One region of the Rhodococcus sp. H29-C3 genome, then DNA from elsewhere that is predicted to be linked to it. Evidence: riboswitches for the same ligand, from Rfam matches in the RefSeq annotation. Region 1 holds a riboswitch; each other region holds the start of a gene.
What was found. A riboswitch is a leader RNA that binds a small molecule or an ion and turns the genes downstream of it on or off. The one in region 1 is predicted to bind cobalamin.
Positions count from the first base shown of each region.

Region 2: another riboswitch for cobalamin. It lies ahead of metE (5-methyltetrahydropteroyltriglutamate--homocysteine S-methyltransferase); the one in region 1 lies ahead of QMK32_RS03250 (ABC transporter substrate-binding protein).
Region 3: another riboswitch for cobalamin. It lies ahead of QMK32_RS13990 (magnesium chelatase subunit D family protein); the one in region 1 lies ahead of QMK32_RS03250 (ABC transporter substrate-binding protein).

Region 1 is NZ_JASITC010000001.1:652,284-658,739, forward strand. Features, by position in the region: gene QMK32_RS03230 (FUSC family protein) at 1-1,115, opposite strand, end outside; gene QMK32_RS03235 ((2Fe-2S)-binding protein) at 1,186-1,878, opposite strand; gene QMK32_RS03240 (ABC transporter ATP-binding protein) at 1,875-2,642, opposite strand; gene QMK32_RS03245 (FecCD family ABC transporter permease) at 2,639-3,727, opposite strand; gene QMK32_RS03250 (ABC transporter substrate-binding protein) at 3,727-4,722, opposite strand; cobalamin riboswitch at 4,823-4,968, opposite strand; gene QMK32_RS03255 (GAF domain-containing protein) at 5,013-6,314, opposite strand; gene QMK32_RS03260 (IclR family transcriptional regulator) at 6,360-6,456, opposite strand, start outside.
Region 2 is NZ_JASITC010000003.1:224,354-230,809, reverse strand. Features, by position in the region: gene QMK32_RS08325 (alpha-ketoglutarate-dependent dioxygenase AlkB) at 1-141, shown strand, start outside; gene QMK32_RS08320 (3-deoxy-7-phosphoheptulonate synthase) at 107-1,219, opposite strand; cobalamin riboswitch at 1,423-1,666, shown strand; gene metE (5-methyltetrahydropteroyltriglutamate--homocysteine S-methyltransferase) at 1,792-4,047, shown strand; gene QMK32_RS08310 (MarR family winged helix-turn-helix transcriptional regulator) at 4,169-4,606, shown strand; gene QMK32_RS08305 (organic hydroperoxide resistance protein) at 4,609-5,031, shown strand; gene QMK32_RS08300 (NADP-dependent oxidoreductase) at 5,041-6,036, shown strand; gene QMK32_RS08295 (pseudouridine synthase) at 6,118-6,456, shown strand, end outside.
Region 3 is NZ_JASITC010000005.1:207,487-213,942, forward strand. Features, by position in the region: gene mtr (mycothione reductase) at 1-205, opposite strand, end outside; gene QMK32_RS13975 (alpha/beta hydrolase) at 202-1,242, opposite strand; gene mqo (malate dehydrogenase (quinone)) at 1,404-2,939, shown strand; gene QMK32_RS13985 (GNAT family N-acetyltransferase) at 2,953-3,456, shown strand; adenosylcobalamin-variant (AdoCbl-variant) riboswitch at 3,470-3,572, shown strand; gene QMK32_RS13990 (magnesium chelatase subunit D family protein) at 3,650-5,584, shown strand; gene cobO (cob(I)yrinic acid a,c-diamide adenosyltransferase) at 5,596-6,216, shown strand; gene QMK32_RS14000 (cobyrinic acid a,c-diamide synthase CobB) at 6,210-6,456, shown strand, end outside.

The sequences.
Region 1 (6,456 bases):
GCGGCCTTCGTGCTCGGATTCAGACCAGCGGATTCATCGCCGTCCGGAATGGGGTCGGCGACGTCGTCGTTCTTCTCCACTGGGGATTCCGGATCCTTGCGCAACGCATTGATGGTGATGTGGTGGATTGCAATGTGGGCCTGCACTGCGCGCATAGCAACCGCCGTAGCGATTCCCGCCTGGGTCGACGGGTCTGCCTTGTCGGCCGCCGCCGTAGCGAGACGTCGCGCCGCACGCAGTTGATCTTCCGATGGGTTGTTCTGCAGGCTCGAACCGAGGGCGGTCGTAGCCTCACCGAGCGGTTCCGGCCATGGCTCGTTCGGATCGAGCGCCCATAGTGCACTCACCAACTGTTCGGTAGCGATCTGCGCATCGAAGATTCGTAGTGAGAGGTCGTCGCTGGTGACGCTGAAAAGTTGGGCCGCGTTGTTGCGGTCGAGCCAGTCGTCGATCATCAGGGCGGTGCGGCCGAGCCGGTCCAGCTTCTTGCGCAATGTCACGAGATCACGCTCGCTCCGGTTCGACGCGACCTCGAGCACATCGATCGACGCAGCCCGAAGCGCCCGCACAAGTCTTCTCAGTTCGACCCCTGGCCGCTCCGGGAGGATCACCGTCCGAACGAGCAGCGATATCGCGACACCGCACGCGATCGATACCAAGAAAATTGGAATCTGGCTTGGCTGCGCACGCAGAAAGAGGGCAAAGAAATAGCAGATGAAGGCCACCATGCCCAGGGCAGTTCCACGTGGGCCGTACCGCCTGACCCAAACGGCGGTGAAGAGCACGATGATGAATCCGACATCGGCGACCGGGCCGAACTGCGACAGGACCGCCGAGAACGAGACTGCAGCGGCGGCTGGGAAGAACAGCAGCAGGGTGGTGATGACGCGGCTGCGCTGGTCCTTGTCCTTCACCGCCGCAGCCGACTGCATCGCAACGACGGAGCCCAACAGCGCGACTGTGATCGGTTGACCGATCAGATTCGACGCCGGTAGAAGAAATGCAATGGCGAGAACCAAGGTCAGCGTCGTTGCCGTTGCACTGCGCAGTCGAAGCCTGCCGGGGTCGGATACGGCAAGAAAACGCGACGTCTCGTGCAAGAACCGAACTGCCATCCACCGATTATGCGGCCCCGCCTACATTGTCCGCATCATCGGTGGACAGTGTGGTCCTATCGCTCGAGCTCTAGTAGCGGGCGGCTCGTTCGAGTCCACGCCGACGATCCGCAGGCGTTCGCCGAGGGCAGCTGGTGCACTTGTCGGCTCCTGAGGTCTCGTATAGAAGGCAACACGAGCAGCGTTGGGTGAACCGGCGGCCCCCGACGTCGACAAATCTCGGGGACGGCATCGTTGCCTGCATATTCGCGATCAGCGACGCGGCGAAGCGACTGCCGACGGTCCTGTCGCCGAGCGCGGCCCCCACGTCGAGGCTGCGGTTGGCGATGGAGTCCGTCGCGATTGCCCACAAAGCCTGTCGACGGGCTCCCGAGGCCTCGGCGAGTACGTCGATGATGCCCCCGAATGTTGCGTCCAGTCCGGGTGCCAGTTGCTCGGTCGAGATGGTCAGCTCGGTGCTCACCCCACCCAGATAGCCGTTGGGCCGCAGGAAGCAGCGTGCGGTGTCGAGCGTTGGATCCGCGACCTCACCGGTCACCATCGCGGTGGCGACAGCAACGAAAGCTAGCGTCGAGCTGGCCGAATACCACCACAGGGTGCCGTTGACCCGATCGTCGACGCAGTTCCACCGCACTCCGGTGTCGACGACGCGAGCCCGTATCCAGTCGGCGTCGAGCATCACCGACGCAGGAAGATCGAACGGGCCTTCGAGGTATTCACCGAGGCCCGGTACTCGCGCCGCGGCACGCGCATAGACGCTCATGCCAGCCCGTGAACGTCGATGACGGGCCTCGGGTGGGTACGCACCGTCGCCCGAATGCCGAATACCTCCGCCAGCAGAGAGTCGGTCAGAACCTCCACAGTCGGGCCCGAAGCGACGACGGATCCACCGTCGAGAACCGCCAGCGAGGAGCAGTACTCGACGGCCAGACGCAGATCGTGCACGGTGATGACGATAGCGAGCCCGTCGGCAGCAAGGTCGGCAATGGCGCTCATGACGATCAGTTGGTGGCGCAGATCGAGGTGGTTGGTCGGCTCGTCGAGCAGCAGAATTCGCGGTTGTTGAGCCAGCGCGCGGGCAATGGAGACGCGTTGCCTCTCACCGCCGGACAATGCCCCGACGTCACGGTCGGCCAGACCGAACAGTTCCAACCGGAGCAGGCAGGATGTCACTACCTCGTCGTCGGATGCGGTCGGGGGAGAGAACCAGCCGCGGTGCGGCACCCTCCCGAGCGCGACCGATTCTCGGACGGTCAGCCCCACGGATGCCTCGGGTTCCTGCGATGCGACGCCGACGGTCCGCGCGAGTTCCGCGCGCTTCATCGACCGTGCGTCGATATTGTCGACGAGGACGGACCCGGATGCTGGTGTCAACGCTCGGTAGCAGCAGCGCAGCGCCGTGGTCTTACCTGATCCGTTGGGTCCGACGAGTCCCAAAATTTCCCCGGGTCGGACACTGAAATTGATGCCGTGCAACACTTCTCGCGATCCGAGCCGGGCAGTGACCTCGTGTATCGACAGAGTCATCGCTCGGCCCTTCCGTATTGGCGAGAGAGCATGAAGACGAAGATCGGTGCGCCTACCAGCGCGGTGACCACTCCCACCGGCACCTCGGTGCTGCTGGAAACCGATCGGGCGAGTGTGTCTGCCCCTACCAACGCGATCGCCCCGAGCAGAGCCGCCACGGGAAGGAGCCTGATGGCCCGGGTACCGACGATGTATCCCGCGAGATGAGGTACGAGCAAACCCACGAAACCGATTCCGCCACCGACGGATACGGCGGCACCGGCAAGCATCGAGACGGCCAGGAGCTGAAGTACACGGAATCGCTGGACATTCAATCCCAGAGCAGCGGCGCCGTCATCACCTGTTTTGAGCAGGTCCATGCGCGGCGCACTGAGCAACAGCACAGTGCCGACCACCAGGAGCGCGATCGTGGGGAAAGTCAACGTCGACCAACGCGCGTCGCCAAATCCTCCTGCAAGCCAATGCAACACACCGCTGAGGGTACGTTCGTCGGCGAAGACGAGAAGAGTGAAGGTGATCAACGCCGAGAACACTGCTCCCAAAGCGACGCCGACGAGGACGATCGCCGTCGACTGTGGGTACCTGCCACCGATCAACAATGCCAGGAACAACGGGATCATCGCCCCGACGAAGGCCGCCGCTGGAATGGTGAAGACCCCGATCGCACCCGCTCCGATACCGAGCGCCATCACAACCACGACACCGAAGCCCGCTCCCGAGGACACTCCCAGCAGATACGGATCAGCAAGCGGGTTACGTGTGACGGCCTGTGCGACACCGCCCGCGATCGCAAGGGAGGCACCGACGACCGCGGCAGTCAACGACCGCGGAAGACGGGAGTCGAGGACGATCACTGCGCGGGCCTCGGTCCACCAGGATTCGAACGCTCCCGGCATCACCTTGTGCATCACGATCGCCCAGACGTCGCCGACGGGAATCCGCACCGACCCGAAGGATGCTGCCGCTGCGACCGCAGCCAGAAGACCGAAGATCAGCAGTACAAGAACCACTACGAGCGGAAAGCGTGAACGTCGATTCGACGTGGATCCGACAGGCGCAGTTCGAGTTTCGACGGCGGTTGTCATCAGTCCTGGAACCGGTCCGGATGCAGTGCGCGTGCGATGGTGTCCACGCTCGTCACCAGTCGTGGGCTCTCGAAGAAGTCGTCGAGCGGTACGACGATGAAGTTGTCGCGTTGGACGGCGGGGGTCGTCGCCATGATCGGTTGACTTTTCAGGAAGTCGATCTTGCCCTGTGCGGAGGTGTCGCCGTAGTCGAGGACGACGATCGCCTGTGGTGCGCGTTCGCCGATGATCTCCCACGTCGTGTCCAGGTAGGGCCGCTCGCCTTCGGGGAAGATGTTCTCCGCCCCTGCGTAGTCTGCGATGATTTGCCCTACGCCGACGCCCCCGATGGTCATGGGGACGTCTTCACCGGAGTCGTAGAATAACGTCGGGGTCGGAGCAACACCGGTCAATTTCTCACCCACTGCATCCAGGCCTGCCACGACACCGTCGGCGACGTCCTTCGCGGCATCCTCGGCTCCCAGAATCTCACCGAGTTGGGAATAATCGTTTTCGAGCATCCCGATGTCGGGGAATCCCGATCCGCAATACTCGGAGAACAGGAACGTCGCGACGCCGACATCGGTGAATGACTCTCGGGAGCGGCCCTCCTTGTCGTTGAATGCGCTGCGCATGCCTCCCACGACGAGGTCGGGGTCGAGATCGAGGATCTGTTCTTTCGTCGGGTATTCGTCGGCGAGGCCGGCGATTCGTTCGAATGCAGCTGCCGTCTCCGCAGTCGGGGTGGCGTTCTGGTAGCCCATCCCGACGATCCGATCCGCGACACCCATCTCGATGAGCACCTCGGTGACGTGATCGTTCATGGAAATGATGCGTTGTGAAGGGGCATCGAACTGCTGGGTGAGGTCGCAATTGGAGATGGTGACAGGCTCGTCGAACGCGGCCCCGGCCGAGGTGGCGTCTATCGAGTCGCCACGCGAACAGCCCGCGAAGAGCAGCGCTGCCGCGGAACCGACCGCGACAATTCGGACGATGGAGGGAGTAGATGGTGACATATGAACCTCACTAGGAGCTCAGAGCCACGAAATTGAGAGTCGACGCGCAGCAACAATCAACCACGCGCAGGACTGCCGATTCGTAGACCACGACGAATAGGTGTCGCACACACAGCCGCTGGGTAATCGGACTTGCCATCTCCACGAGAGGAGACAGCCCACCGTTGCGGGTCAGCGCCGGATTTCGACCGGCTTCCCCCTACGACTGGCTTGCTAAGTGCTTCGTCCAGCAGTATGCACGAGAGGTTTCGGCAGCGGTCGAGCGCGCCCACCGATACCCACACATGTAGTCAGCGGATACGTCGCGCCCGAACCGCAGGTGCCGAAGAATGCGGCAGCAGTCTGCTGATGTCCTCGGGCATCAAAATTTCGAGGGTCGCCGACGCGTCGAACCGGTAGGGCTGCGTCATGACCACACCGGACAGCTGCTTGCGCAGACGCGACATTTCGGCCCTGACGGTGATCGCCCTTCCGCCGTCTCCGAACAGATCCGCCGCCATCTGTGCCGCGGTCCGCCCCTCCCGATGGACTGCCAGCAGGTAGAGGATCTCTGCGTGACGCGGCGTCGGCTCGTGTATCCACTCCCCGACCTCGCTGCGGATCTCTAGCCGAGTGTGCTGCGGATGGCGTAGATCGATGCAGATCGTAGTGGCACCGGCCGTCTCGGACACCGATGCGCTCTCCGCCACCCCTGTCGGCCGGACGAGCCAACCACCGGGCAACGGCTCGACTTCACACACACCGAGCGTCGGCATCCAGAATCGTCCCGTGGCCAGATCCTCGGGCAGCAGAACTCGAGTGCGCAACGCGACGGACGAGGTCGCCGCTACCCACCCGTTGGCGTCGACCGCCAGTGCGGGGGAATGCAACCGGGCGAGCATGGGGGCCGCGACAGAGCGCAGCAGATCCAAATTCTGCCGATGATGCTCGCGCAGTTGGGATTCAGCAAGACGGGCAATGGCATCCACGAGCGCGAGTGTGGTCGGATGCACGCTACTCGCAGGCCCACTGACATCGACCGCACCGATCACCTGACCGGTCCGCGGGTCCTTGATCGGCGCACCCGCACACGTCCATGGATGATGGCTTCGCACATAGTGTTCCGCCGAAAAAATCTGCACTGCTCGGCGCGAAACCAACGCAGTCCCGATCGCATTGGTACCGACCGAGTCCTCGGCCCAGCTGGCACCCTCGACGAATCCGAGTCCGTCGGCGCGATCGAGCACTGCCGTAGATCCACTGCGCCACAACACCCGCCCGTGACGGTCGGCCACAACGAGAATGTTGTTTCCGTCCTGAACGACCGATTCCAGCCCTCGAGCCAGATCGTCGAGGACGTCGAACAGACCCGAATCACGACGGCTCAGCTCGAGATCGGAAACGTCTACAAGTGAGGGTGAGATGGATTTTTGTTCGGGATCGATACCGAGGGTCTGCAACCGCCGCCACGAATCACCGATCACCTCGCGTGGCCGGGCTGGCCCCCTACCGCCCGCCATCGTCGCGTCGTAGACGGCCGTCAGTATCTGCGCGTAGCGGCGCGGATCCTCGCCTGCCGCCAGCGCAGGCTCGGGACCTGTCGACTGAGTCATTGCCGACAATTGTGCGCCAGCTCACATAGCGATGCAGAGGTGGGGTCAGTTCGCTCGCGTCGACAGCGCCTTGCGGGCACTGCGGGGCGCTCCGCGTTTGGGGAACAGAGCGCGTGACACCTCACGAGCGGCGTCCACGACC
Region 2 (6,456 bases), on a different contig from region 1:
TTGAAGTTCACACTCGGCCACGGCGATCTGATCGTCATGGGCGGTTCGTGCCAACGGACGTGGGAGCACACCGTGCCCAAGAGCGCTCGTGCCACCGGCCCTCGCGTCAGCGTGCAGTTCCGCCCGCGCGGCGTTCGGTGACAGCGGCTGCGAGTGCATCGAGTTGCGCCGCTGTGGTGTCCCAGTCCAGGCAGGCATCGGTGATCGACTGACCGTAGGTCAATTCGTTCGCATGACCGAGCGTCAGGTCCTGCCGCCCAGCTTCGATGAAGCTCTCCAACATGAGACCGACGATCCCGTGCTCGCCTGCTGAGAGCCGTGCCGACACGTCCGTCACGACATCGACCTGCTTGTTGTGGTCTTTTCGGCTGTTGCCGTGGCTCGCGTCGATCACCAACCGCTCGGGAAGATTCGACTTCCGGAGCCGCGCGATGGTGTCGGCGACAGTCTCTGCGTCGTAGTTCGGACCGTCGGTGCCGCCGCGCAGGATCACATGGCAGTCAGGATTCCCGACGGTTCTGATCAACGCGGAATGACCGTCGAGGTCCGTTCCGGGGAAGACATGGCTCGACGCCGCTGCCCGAGTTCCGTCGACCGCGACCTGAACATCGCCTTCGGTCGAATTCTTGATTCCGACGGGCATCGACAACGCGCTGCACAGTTGACGGTGCACCTGACTGGCTGCGGTTCGTGCGCCGATGGCACCGTAGCTGACCAGGTCCGCAATGTACTGAGGGGTGATGGGGTCGAGGAATTCGCATCCGACCGGAAGACCGAGACTCGAGATGTCGACGAGCAACTGACGGCCCACACGGAGGCCTTCGTTGATGTCGAAACTGCCGTCGAGATGCGGGTCGTTGATCAGGCCCTTCCAGCCGAGAGTGGTCCGCGGCTTTTCGAAGTACACGCGCATGACGATGTGCAGGCGATCATCGAGTTCGGCCGCCTTCGCGGCCAATCTCCGGGCGTAGTCCATCGCCGCGATGGTGTCGTGCACCGAGCATGGTCCGACGACGACGATCAGCCGGTCGTCACGTCCGTCGAGAATGTCGATGACGCCGTCGCGCCCGCGTCGAACCACGGCCGCCACGGCGTCGTCCGCGGCATGCTCACGCCGAACGGTCCGCGGCGACAGAAGCGGACTGATACTGATCGTCCGTCGGTCGTCCAAAGCCGAGTCGTCGAGAGCTGGATCGCTGGTATTGATGTCGATGGTCATGAAGGAAGATCCTGTTCCCAGACCGACTCGTTCACGGTGAATCCACGCGCACTTCGAGCCGGTCTGATTCCGGCTCGTGGGGTGGGGTGTCAGCGCATGGTGTCGCTGGCTGACCCACCCGGGGCCGGCCTGCTAAACCAAAAATACGTGCGCGTCATGGGTTCGAGAGTAGCAGCTCTTTCTCCGGAGGCAGCCGAGCGCCTATGCTCATGCATGCAGTCGGTTCGCCCGCGGCCAAGAGGAGCCCCGAAGTCCGCAAGGGCGACGCAAGAGGGAACCCGGTGAGAATCCGGGATTGTCCCGCAGCGGTATGCAGGAACGACCGCCGTCTATCAAGCACTGGAGAAGCCTCTCTGGGAAGCGACGGCCACTAGGAGCGATCTCGAGCTTTCTTAGGAAGATCGCGCGCCTGCGAGTCCGAATACCTGCCTTCTGTGCTGCGCACGCCGTGCGTAGCGGTTCACCGCCCCGTGGAGTGGGCGAGTAGACCTGAAGTCTCGTCTTGGGCTCAGGCGTACTCGCGCGCACGGTGGTGTTCCACCCATCACGCCATGTATCTGGAGACACACGAAGTGACATTCGAATTCACTGCGACAGTTCTCGGTTCACCCCGAATCGGCCCGAAGCGCGAACTGAAGAAGGCTGTCGAGTCCTACTGGGCCGGAAAGATCGATGCCGCCGCACTCGGCGCTGTCGCCAAGCAGTTACGCGAGGACGACTGGCTTTCGCTGAAGTCCGCGGGGCTCGACTCCGTGCCGATCAACACCTTTTCCTATTACGACCAGGTGCTCGACACCGCGGTCCTCCTCGGTGCGCTGCCCGAACGGGTAAGCGCCATCGAGGACGATCTCGATCGGTATTTCGCCGCCGCGCGTGGCAACGACACCGTGCAGCACTTGGAAATGACCAAGTGGTTCGACACCAACTATCACTACCTCGTACCCGAGATTGCACCGAGCACAACGTTCGCTCTCCACCCGGAGAAGATTCTCGGCGAGCTGAACGAGGCTCGCGCACTGGATATTCCGGCCCGCCCGGTGATCGTCGGTCCAGTCACATTTCTGCTGCTCTCGAAATCGGTCGGCGGTGACGCTCGGCTGCTGGACCGCCTCGACGAAATCCTCCCGCTGTACGCGGATCTGTTGACACAGCTGTCCGACGCGGGTGCCGAATGGGTCCAGATCGACGAGCCTGCTCTGGTCGCGGATCGAACCGAAGCCGAACTCGCCGCCGCCGGACGCGCCTACGACTACCTCAGCGCCGTCGAGAGAAGGCCGGCAATACTGGTGGCGTCGTACTTCGGGTACCTCGGTGACGCGTTGCCAATACTGGCCTCGACCGGCATCGAGGGGTTGTCGGTCGATCTCACGGGCCCGGGAACCGTCGAGCAGGTCGCTGCGGTGCCCGCTCTGGCGAGCAAGCTTCTTGTGGCAGGCATCGTCGACGGCCGCAATGTCTGGCGGACCGATCTGGACCGGGCCCTGGCCACGCTGGCGAGCCTGTTGGGCAGCGCTGGCGCGCTCGCCGTGTCGAGTTCCTGCTCGCTACTTCATGTTCCGTACACGCTCGACGCCGAGACCCAGATCGTGGATCCACTGCGGTCGTGGCTGGCGTTCGGCGCAGAAAAGGTCGAGGAGGTGACCGTGCTCGCGCGTGCACTTCGCGAGGGAACCGATTGCGTTGCAACCGAACTCGCTGCGGCACGCGTCGCTGCGGAATCCCGTCGCACCGACCCCCGAGTGCACGACAATGCGGTTCGCACGCGACTCGAGAATGGTGTGAGAGTCGATCGCAGTCCCGCTGCCGAGCGTCGGGTGGCCCAGACTGCTCGACTCGACCTCCCACCGCTCCCGACGACGACCATCGGTTCGTACCCGCAGACAACGCAGATCCGTCTCGCCAGGGCCGAATTACGCAAGGGCGAGATCGACGATGCCGAGTACGTGTCTCGCATGCACGCCGAGATCGCCGATGTCATTGCACTGCAGGAGAAGTTGGGCCTCGATGTTCTCGTACATGGCGAGCCGGAGCGCAACGATATGGTGCAGTACTTCGCGGAGCAGTTGCACGGCTTCGCAGCCACGGCCAATGGCTGGGTTCAGTCCTACGGTTCACGATGCGTGCGTCCTCCCATTCTGTTCGGTGATGTGAGCCGGGCCGGTGCAATGACCGTCGACTGGATCGCCTTTGCTCAGTCACTGACGGACAAGCCGGTCAAGGGCATGCTGACCGGACCTGTCACGATCCTCGCGTGGTCGTTCGTTCGCGACGATCAGCCGCTGGCCGACACCGCGGATCAGGTCGCACTGGCCATCCGCGACGAGACCGTCGACCTGCAATCGGCAGGAATTGCGATCGTCCAGGTAGACGAACCGGCACTACGCGAACTGCTTCCGTTGCGCACAGAGGACAAGAAGGCCTACCTGGAATGGGCTGTGCGTGCATTCAAGCTGTCGACGTCAGGGGTAGCGGATTCCACGCAGATCCATACGCACCTGTGCTACTCGGAGTTCGGCGAGGTGATCGATGCGATCGTCGCACTCGACGCCGATGTGACGTCGATCGAGGCCGCCCGCTCCCACATGGAAGTCCTCGACGATCTCAATGACGTCGGATTCGATCTCGGTGTAGGTCCAGGTGTGTACGACATCCACTCACCGCGGGTTCCGAGCGTCGAGGAGATCACCGCTTCCTTGCAGGCGGCATTGAAGGCCGTTCCTGCTGGTCGTCTGTGGGTCAATCCGGATTGCGGGCTGAAGACCAGAGGTAACGCCGAGGTCGAAGCCTCACTGCGCAACCTCGTAGAGGCCGCTGCTCTGGCTCGCTAGTTTCGACCCCTGACTGCACACTGTCTGGCCCGACCGGCGGAATCCCGTCGAAACGGCGAGATAGTGTGCAGTCGGTCCATGTAGGTTGCGAACAACTTAAACGTGCGCTACCTTTGTGCACGTGACCAACGAACTCGCACTCGATCGCCAGGTGTGCTTTGCGTTGTACTCGGCATCGCGAGCCACCACTGCCGCCTACCGTCCGATCCTCGACAAACTCGGGATCACCTATCCGCAGTACCTGGTACTCCTGGTGCTGTGGGAAAAGGACGGGCGCGGCGTCCGTGACATTTGCACCGCCCTCGATCTCGACACCGGGACGTTGTCCCCGCTGCTCAAACGGCTCGAAGGCCTCGGCTTCATCGAACGTCGGCGCCTCACGTCCGATGAGCGAAGAGTCGAGATTCACCTGACCGAAGCGGGCAGCGCGCTACGCAGCGAGGCAGCCGGCATACCGATGCAACTCGCCTCGCAGACCGGCATGAGCGTCGACGAACTCACCAACCTCAAGAACGTCTTGGCCGCACTGGCCGACGCACTCCACCAAGAAAAGGGATGACTGTGGCTACCATTTACACCGCCGAAGCATTGGCAACCGGAGAAGGCCGCAACGGCCGCGCCCGCAGCTCGGACGGTCGTCTCGACCTCGAACTCGCGATCCCCGAGGCCATGGGTGGCAACGGCCAGGGCACCAATCCGGAGCAACTGTTCGCTGCAGGTTACGCAGCCTGCTTCCACTCCGCCCTGCAAATGGTCGCCCGTGCGAACAAGGCAGATGTGACGGACTCGGCTGTCGGTGCCCAGGTCGGCATCGGCCCCAACGATGCCGGCGGATTCCAGCTCGAGGTCACGCTCGAGGTCACGCTACCGAATCTCCCCCACGACGAGGCCCAGGCACTTGCCGACAAAGCCCACCAGGTCTGCCCGTATTCCAACGCGACCCGCGGCAACATCGATGTGACCGTCACGGTCACCGAAGACTAGGAGTATCCCTTGCGCGCCAAGGAAATTCATCTCGCTTCACGTCCACACGGTGAGCCGACGCCGGAGAACTTCCGCACCGTCGAGATCGACCTTCCCGAACTTCAGGATGGTCAGGTACTCGTCCGCAATATCGTCATGTCCGTCGATCCCTACATGCGCGGCCGGATGAACGACGTCAAGTCGTACGTTCCGCCGTTCCAGGTCGATGCACCGCTCGACGGCGGCGCCGTGGGCGAGGTAGTCGAAACCCGCAGTGACGCTTTCGCAGTCGGCGACGCCGTGCTGCACGGGAAGGGATGGCGGGACACCGCTGTCCTCGACGGCAGATCGGCCATGAAAGTCGACCTCGACAAGGGGTCCCCTTCTGCCTACCTCGGGGCTCTCGGCCTGACCGGGCTCACCGCCTATGTCGGTCTCACCGCGGTGGCACAGTTCAAGCCCGGTGACGTGGTGTTCGTCTCGGGTGCAGCGGGCGCCGTCGGTTCACTGGTCGGCCAGATCGCCAAGGCACTCGGAGCGTCTCGCGTAATCGGTAGCGCAGGGTCCAAGGCCAAGGTTGCTCGGCTACGCGAGCTGGGCTTCGATGCTGCGTTCGATTACCACGACGGTTCGGTGACGAAGCAGCTCGCCGAGGCCGCTCCGGACGGAATCGATGTGTACTTCGACAACGTCGGCGGCGACCACCTCGAGGCTGCCATCGCGTCGATGAACAAGAACGGCCGAATTGCATTGTGCGGAGCAATCTCTCAGTACAACTCGACCGAAGCCACTCCTGCGCCTCGAAACTTGGCTCTGGCCATCGGCAAGGAACTTATGTTGAAGGGCTTCATCGCCGGCTCCTACCAGCATCTCGTCGGTGAGTTCAGCGGGAAGATGGCGACATGGCTTGCCGACAACGTCATCGAGTGGGACGAAACCGTTGTCGAGGGTATCGACAACGCGCCGCAGGCATTCATCGGTCTGCTCCGCGGAGAGAACACCGGAAAGATGATCGTCTCCATCTAGAACGCCAGAGGACAGCTCTGCCGTCGCGTCTTCGTTACAGCGCTCGTGTTGCACCGACAGATCCGACGTTAGAGTTGTTCCATGGCACGCGCACCGCTTCCCCTGCGTGACGGCCTCGGTCCTACCCGGATTCGAATGCCGGATACCGAGACCTTCCCCACCGTCATGGACTATCTCGTCGATCGTTTCCCACACGATGAGAGACGTCTGCGAGAAAAAGTCGCGGCACGGGAAGTGGTGAATGCGGCAGGGGTGCCCCTCGACCCGAGCTCACCGCTCGTTCCGCGCAGCGATATCTATCTCTATCGCGATCCACCGCTCGAACCCGTCGTGCCGTTCCCGATCGACATCCTCCACCACGACCGAGACCTGCTGGTCATCGACAAGCCGCACTTTCTGGCGACGATGCCCCGTGGGGCG
Region 3 (6,456 bases), on a different contig from region 1:
CTCGGATCGTCTGCGCGACCTCGGCCGCGTAGACGAACATCTTCGTCGGGATGCAACCGACGTTGAGGCAGGTGCCTCCGAACGGTGAATGCTCTTCGAAAATTGCCACCGTCTTGTCCGAGAACTGCTCGTCGGCGATGGAGTTGCCCGAACCTGATCCTATGATCGCGATGTCGAAATGACGACCGGTTGCCTGACTGCTCACGAAATTGTCCCTAGCTCGTTGTGGTTTCGTCCGGAATCTCGTTCGATGTGCTCACTTCGATGCAACCACTCGAGCCACTCGTCGACCTCGCCGAGTGCCCGTGCCCGCGGTACGTCCTGTGAAAGAAAGACGTCGTGGCGGGCGCCCTCGATGGGGACGATCGTCGTACGATCGCCCAGGCAGCCTGCCCAGCGCGCGATTTGACGAACATCGAGCACCGCATCGGCAGCGTCGATCTCGGAACTGTACTTGCGGGAGAAGTGCGTCACTTTCGATCGTAGAATCAGCGAAGGAATGCCGATGTCGAGACCTCGATGCAGCTTTGCATGCCCGTGACGGATCGCGCGGATCCAGCCGAACGTGATGGGGAAGCCGGACAGCGGCTTCCAGTCAAGGTTGTAGTCCCACTCACCGTGCTCGGAGGCAGCAAGCGAGAGGCCATAGGTGTCCAGACCCATACCGGGCAACGCCGTCTTGGCCTTGACTTTGCCGATGACGCCGATCGCGGTTGTGCCGACGCTACGGACCGCCGCGGGGCCCTGAAGGTCGAACCAAGGGCTGTTCAGGATGACACCGTCGATACCGAGGCCGGTGGTGCCGCCGTCCTGACGGTTCAAGCGATCGAGCCACAAAGGAAGAATCAGCCCGCCCGTGGAATGAGCGAGGAGCAACACCGACTTGCCGCTCGGCTCCCTGCGAACCAGCGAGAGCGCTTCGTTCAACTCGTCGTCGTAGAACGCCAGATCCGTCACGAAGTGCGGTGTCTGGCCTTCACACAGAGACCTTCCGCATTTACGCAGGTCCAGCGCGTAGAACGCATAACCTTTGGCTGCGAAATGTTCGGCCAGGTGCTGTTGGAAGAAATAGTCGGTGAAGCCATGGACGTAGATCACCGCTCGATCGAAGGACGGAGCATCTGCGGGTTGGTATCGAACGAGAGTCGCCTCGACCTGCCCTTCACCGTCCGGATCTTCACCGAGGCGGATGGTGGTCTGCTCGTAGCCATCGCCGAGGACATCAGGTACCCAGGTAGTCACAGATCACAACTGTAGTAGCAGGTGCAAAGCGCACTTCGAGAGCACAATCGAAGAAGGGCTTGAAAGCGCTTCGAGTCGGGTATCTACGGCCGGGTAATGTAGCCGTCACCTGAGCAGAGTTTCCTCACGCGAGTACTCACGAACAAGGAAGTCGATCTCCAGTGTCAAATGAACAGCGCTCGAATCAAGAGCAGGTCAAGCGAGTGAAAACCGATGTGGTGCTCGTCGGCGCCGGAATCATGAGCGCAACTCTCGGGGCACTGCTTCGACAGTTGGAACCCGATTGGTCGATCGATGTGTACGAGCGACTCGACGCCGCTGCCGCCGAAAGCAGTGACGCATGGAACAACGCCGGCACCGGCCATTCCGCGCTGTGCGAGCTCAACTACACGCCGCAGAACAAAGACGGTTCCGTCGACATCGCCAAGGCGCTCAACGTCAACGAGCAGTTCCAGGTCTCTCGTCAGTTCTGGGCGCACAGCCTGGAAACGGGCATACTGAGCGACGCGAAGAACTTCATCAATCCGATCCCGCACGTGAGCTTCGTTCATGGTGAGGACAACACCAAGTACTTGAAGGCTCGATACGACGCCCTGGCTTCGAATCCACTGTTCGAAGGTATGGAGTACATCGACAGTCCGGACGAGTTCACGCGTCGACTTCCGCTCATGGGTGCGGGTCGCGACTTCTCCGATCCCGTCGCGCTCAACTGGAGCGACAACGGAACCGACGTCGACTTCGGTGCGCTCACACGCCAACTTCTGAACTACCTCTCCGGGGCCGGCGCCACCGTGCACTTCGGAAACGACGTGCGCAACATCTCGAAGCAGTCGGACGGAACGTGGGACGTCAAGGTGGCAAACCTTCGCACCGGATCCAAAAAGACGGTCAACGCCAAGTTCGTGTTCGTCGGCGCGGGTGGCGGTGCTTTGCATCTGCTCCAGAAGTCGGGCATCAGCGAGATCAAGGGCTTCGGAGGGTTCCCGGTCAGCGGTGAGTGGCTGCGCTGCACCAACCCCGAGCTCATCGAGCGGCACTCGGCCAAGGTGTACGGCAAGGCCTCGGTCGGTGCGCCCCCGATGTCGGTGCCACACCTCGATACACGTGTCATCGGGGGCAAGCCCGGTTTGCTCTTCGGTCCGTACGCAGGATGGTCGCCGAAGTTCCTCAAGGAAGGAAAGCTGACCGATCTACCTTCGTCGGTCAAGCCGGGGAACTTGATGTCGATGCTCGGCGTGGGCGTCACCGAGCTCGGACTCGTGAAGTACCTACTGAGCGAACTGTCGCAGTCGCAGGCCGATCGCGTGGAAACGCTTCGCGAGTTCGCACCCAAGGTTCTCGACAAGGACTGGGAGATCGTCACCGCCGGGCAGCGAGTCCAGGTGATTCGAAAGAAGGGCCGCGGCGGAGTTCTCGAGTTCGGCACCGCGGTGATCAACGCTGCAGACGGGACGATCGCGGGACTGCTCGGTGCATCGCCTGGTGCTTCCACTGCGGTACCGGCGATGCTCGATGTGTTGCAGCGATGCTTCGGAGACCGCTACGAGGCATGGCAGCCCAAGCTCAAGGAGATAGTGCCTTCGCTCGGAGTCAAGTTGGCCGAGGATCGTTCACTGTTCCGCGAGATTTTCGACTGGACCTCGCGTGCGCTCGAGCTGGACGAGTCCTCCCAACTCGCACAGCGCACCGGCCTGTGATAGCAACAGGCCTATGACTACGCAAGCTGCTGCCCTCAAGCGCTCCTGGGCTTTGGACCTGTCCAACAAGACCTTGTACGACCTGTTGAAGCTGCGTGTCGAGGTTTTCGTCGTCGAGCAGGCGTGCGCCTACCCCGAACTCGACGGTCGAGACCTGCTCACCGAGACGAGGCATTTCTGGCTCGAACGTGACGGCGAAGTGGTGTGCACACTGCGTCTGCTCGAGGAGCACGACGACGGCGAGAAGGCCTTCCGCATCGGGCGGCTGTGCACGCAGCGGTCGGCGCGGGGGCAGGGGCACACCACGCGCATCCTGCGCGCTGCACTTGCCGAGGTCGGCTCCTCTCCGTGTCGTATCAATGCACAGAGCTACCTGGTGGACATGTACGCGAAACACGGCTTCCTGCCCGACGGTGAGGAAGTTCTCGAAGACGGAATTCCGCATACGCCCATGCGTCGTGGCGGCGGAACCCCCTGGGGCGAGGCGTCGGGCGGCAGTAACGTCGAACGACGGTAGGGTTCGACCAACGGAGCTGATGCGGGGAAGTCCTGTGTGATTCAGGCGCGGTCCCGCCACTGTGTACGAGTAGGCCGATTGTCGGCAGCCTCGTGAGCCAGATCACCGCACAGCATCGAAACTACTTTGTCCACTTCTTCGGTGGGCATCGAAAGTCCTCGGCGCGGAAACCGAGGAATGAAGGGGATCGAAAGTGCAGCAGGCCGTTGGATCTTCAGAACCCGGTTATCCGTTCAGCGCGATAGTCGGCCAAGACCAGCTTCGATTGTCGTTGATCCTGTGTGCGGTGCACCCAGGAATCGGTGGTGTTCTCGTCCGCGGTGAAAAGGGGACGGCGAAGTCCACTGTCGTACGTGCACTCGCGACGCTGCTTCCGGACATCGAGGACGATGGCGTGACACGGCCGGCCCGACTGGTAGAGCTTCCGGTCGGCGCGACCGAGGACCGCGTGGTCGGATCGCTCGATCTGGAGAAGGTGCTTCGAGACGGAGAACGTGCATTTCAGCCGGGACTGTTGGCCGCCGCTCATCGGGGTGTGCTGTACGTCGACGAGGTGAATCTTCTGCATGATCACCTGGTCGACGTTCTGCTCGACGCGGCTGCGATGGGGCGCGTCCATATCGAACGCGACGGGGTTTCACATTCCCATCCCGCGCAATTCGTCCTCGTGGGAACCATGAATCCTGAAGAGGGCGAACTTCGACCACAGTTGTTGGATCGCTTCGGGCTCGCCGTAGAGGTCGCTGCCTCACGTGACGTCGACATCCGAATGGACGTCGTACGACGTCGGCTGAACTACGAGCGCGACCCCCGTGCGTTTGCTGCTCACTACGCCGACGAGGACGCGGACATCGCCGCACACATCGTCGCGGCTCGAGTCGTACTCGATCAGGTGGAGCTCGACGACACCGAACTTCGTCGAATTGCTGCGTTGTGTGCATCGTTCGACGTCGACGGGATGCGAGCGGACCTCGTAGTGGCAAGAACCGCGTCGGCACACGCGGCATGGCGAGGTTCCCCGAAGGTCGAGGAGTCGGACGTGCGGGTCGCTGCGGAATTGGCATTGCCCCATCGGCGCAGGCGTGACCCGTTCGACGAGCCGGGTATCGACGAGAGTGCACTCGACGATGCCATGCGCGATGCTGCAGAACAGGCAGACTCCGCACAGGCAGACTCCCCGAAATCGGATTCCGGCCAGGAGTCCGACGATCCAACCGATCCCGATCCAACCGTTTCAGGACCGGACCCGGATGACGACGGGGGCGGTGCACCGACACCGGACCAGGCGGATCCACCGTCCGGCAACGGATCTCGTGACCGAGATGCCGCAACGCCCGGATCGCAGTTTCGCGCGCGGTTGATGGAAGTTCCCGGCGTCGGCGAGGGAGCACCCGGGCGTCGCTCCCGGTCGCGTGCTGCGCAGGGGCGGGTCGTGCGCCCGACCACCGAGCGTGGCAAGGGACTTCACCTCATCGGGACATTGTTCGCGGCAGCCGAGGATCAAGTCGCGCGCGGACGAACATCCGGAAAGTTCCGACTCGAGCCTGCGGACCTACGCGGGGCGATTCGTGAAGGTCGAGAAGGCAACCTCATCGTGTTCGTTGTCGACGCATCTGGATCGATGGCCGCCCGCGATCGGTTGTCCGCCGTGACTGGAGCAGTGCTGTCGCTACTGCGCGATGCATACCAGCGGCGCGACAAGGTTGCGGTGATCACTGTTCGAGGGTGTGAAGCCGAGTTGGTTCTTCCGCCGACGTCGAGCGTCGACGTCGCAGTCACACGCTTGCGCAGAATGAAGACCGGTGGCAAGTCGCCACTGGCACAAGGCTTTCTGCGGGCCCGCGAGGTCGTCCTTCGAGAGAAGGTCAGAGATCCGTTGCGCCGTGCGCTCGTCGTCGCGATGACGGACGGGCGAGCGACGGGCGGTATCGATCCGGTCGGGCGCGCACGTATCGCTGCGTCGCGTCTGGCCGCCGACGGCACTGCTTCGGTCGTCGTGGATTGCGAATCGGGCATGGTTCGCCTCGGACTGGCAGCCGATTTCGCCGGGCATTTACAGGGTGGCTACGTGCGGCTCGCCGACCTTTCTGCAGAGCACGTTGCTGCCGTCGTCCGCGCAGCGGCCTGAGAGGACGAGTAATGCCACAGGGAGTACCACTTGCGGGAACAGTTCCCGACGACGGCCTGACGACGCGTCAGCGCCGCAATCAAGCACTTCTCGCAGTGCACACCGGTCCGGGCAAGGGCAAGTCGACGGCGGCCTTCGGGATGGCACTTCGCGCGTGGAATCAAGGATTCGACGTCGGAGTGTTCCAGTTCGTGAAGAGTGCGAAATGGAAGGTCGGCGAGGAATCGACGTTCAAACTGCTCGGCGAATTGCATGAGACGCAGGGCACTGGTGGGGCCGTCGAGTGGCACAAGATGGGCGAGGGGTGGTCCTGGACGCGTAAGAAGGGTTCCGATGTCGACCACGCCGCCGCAGCTGCTGAAGGCTGGGCCGAAATCTCTCGGAGATTGAGCGAGGAGACACACCGCTTCTACGTGTTGGACGAATTCACCTACCCACTCAAGTGGGGGTGGGTCGACATCGACGAGGTCGTCGAGGTGCTCGTGAACCGACCGGGTAACCAACACGTCGTCGTCACCGGACGTGATGCACCGCAGGCGCTGATCGACGCCGCCGATCTCGTCACCGAAATGACCAAGGTCAAGCATCCGATGGATGCGGGCCGAAAAGGTCAGCGCGGTATCGAATGGTGAGCCGTCCCGCTCCCGCCGTCGTGATCGCTGCGCCCGCATCGGGTAGCGGAAAAACGACGGTTGCCACCGGGATGATGGCTGCTCTTCGTGCCATGGGGGACCGGGTAGCGCCGTTCAAGGTGGGTCCGGACTATATCGATCCTGGATACCACTCTCTGGCAACGGGTTTGCCGGGTCGCAATCTCGATGCAGTGATGGTGGGGCGAGAGCGCATAGGTCCGCTCTTCCTCCATGGGAGTG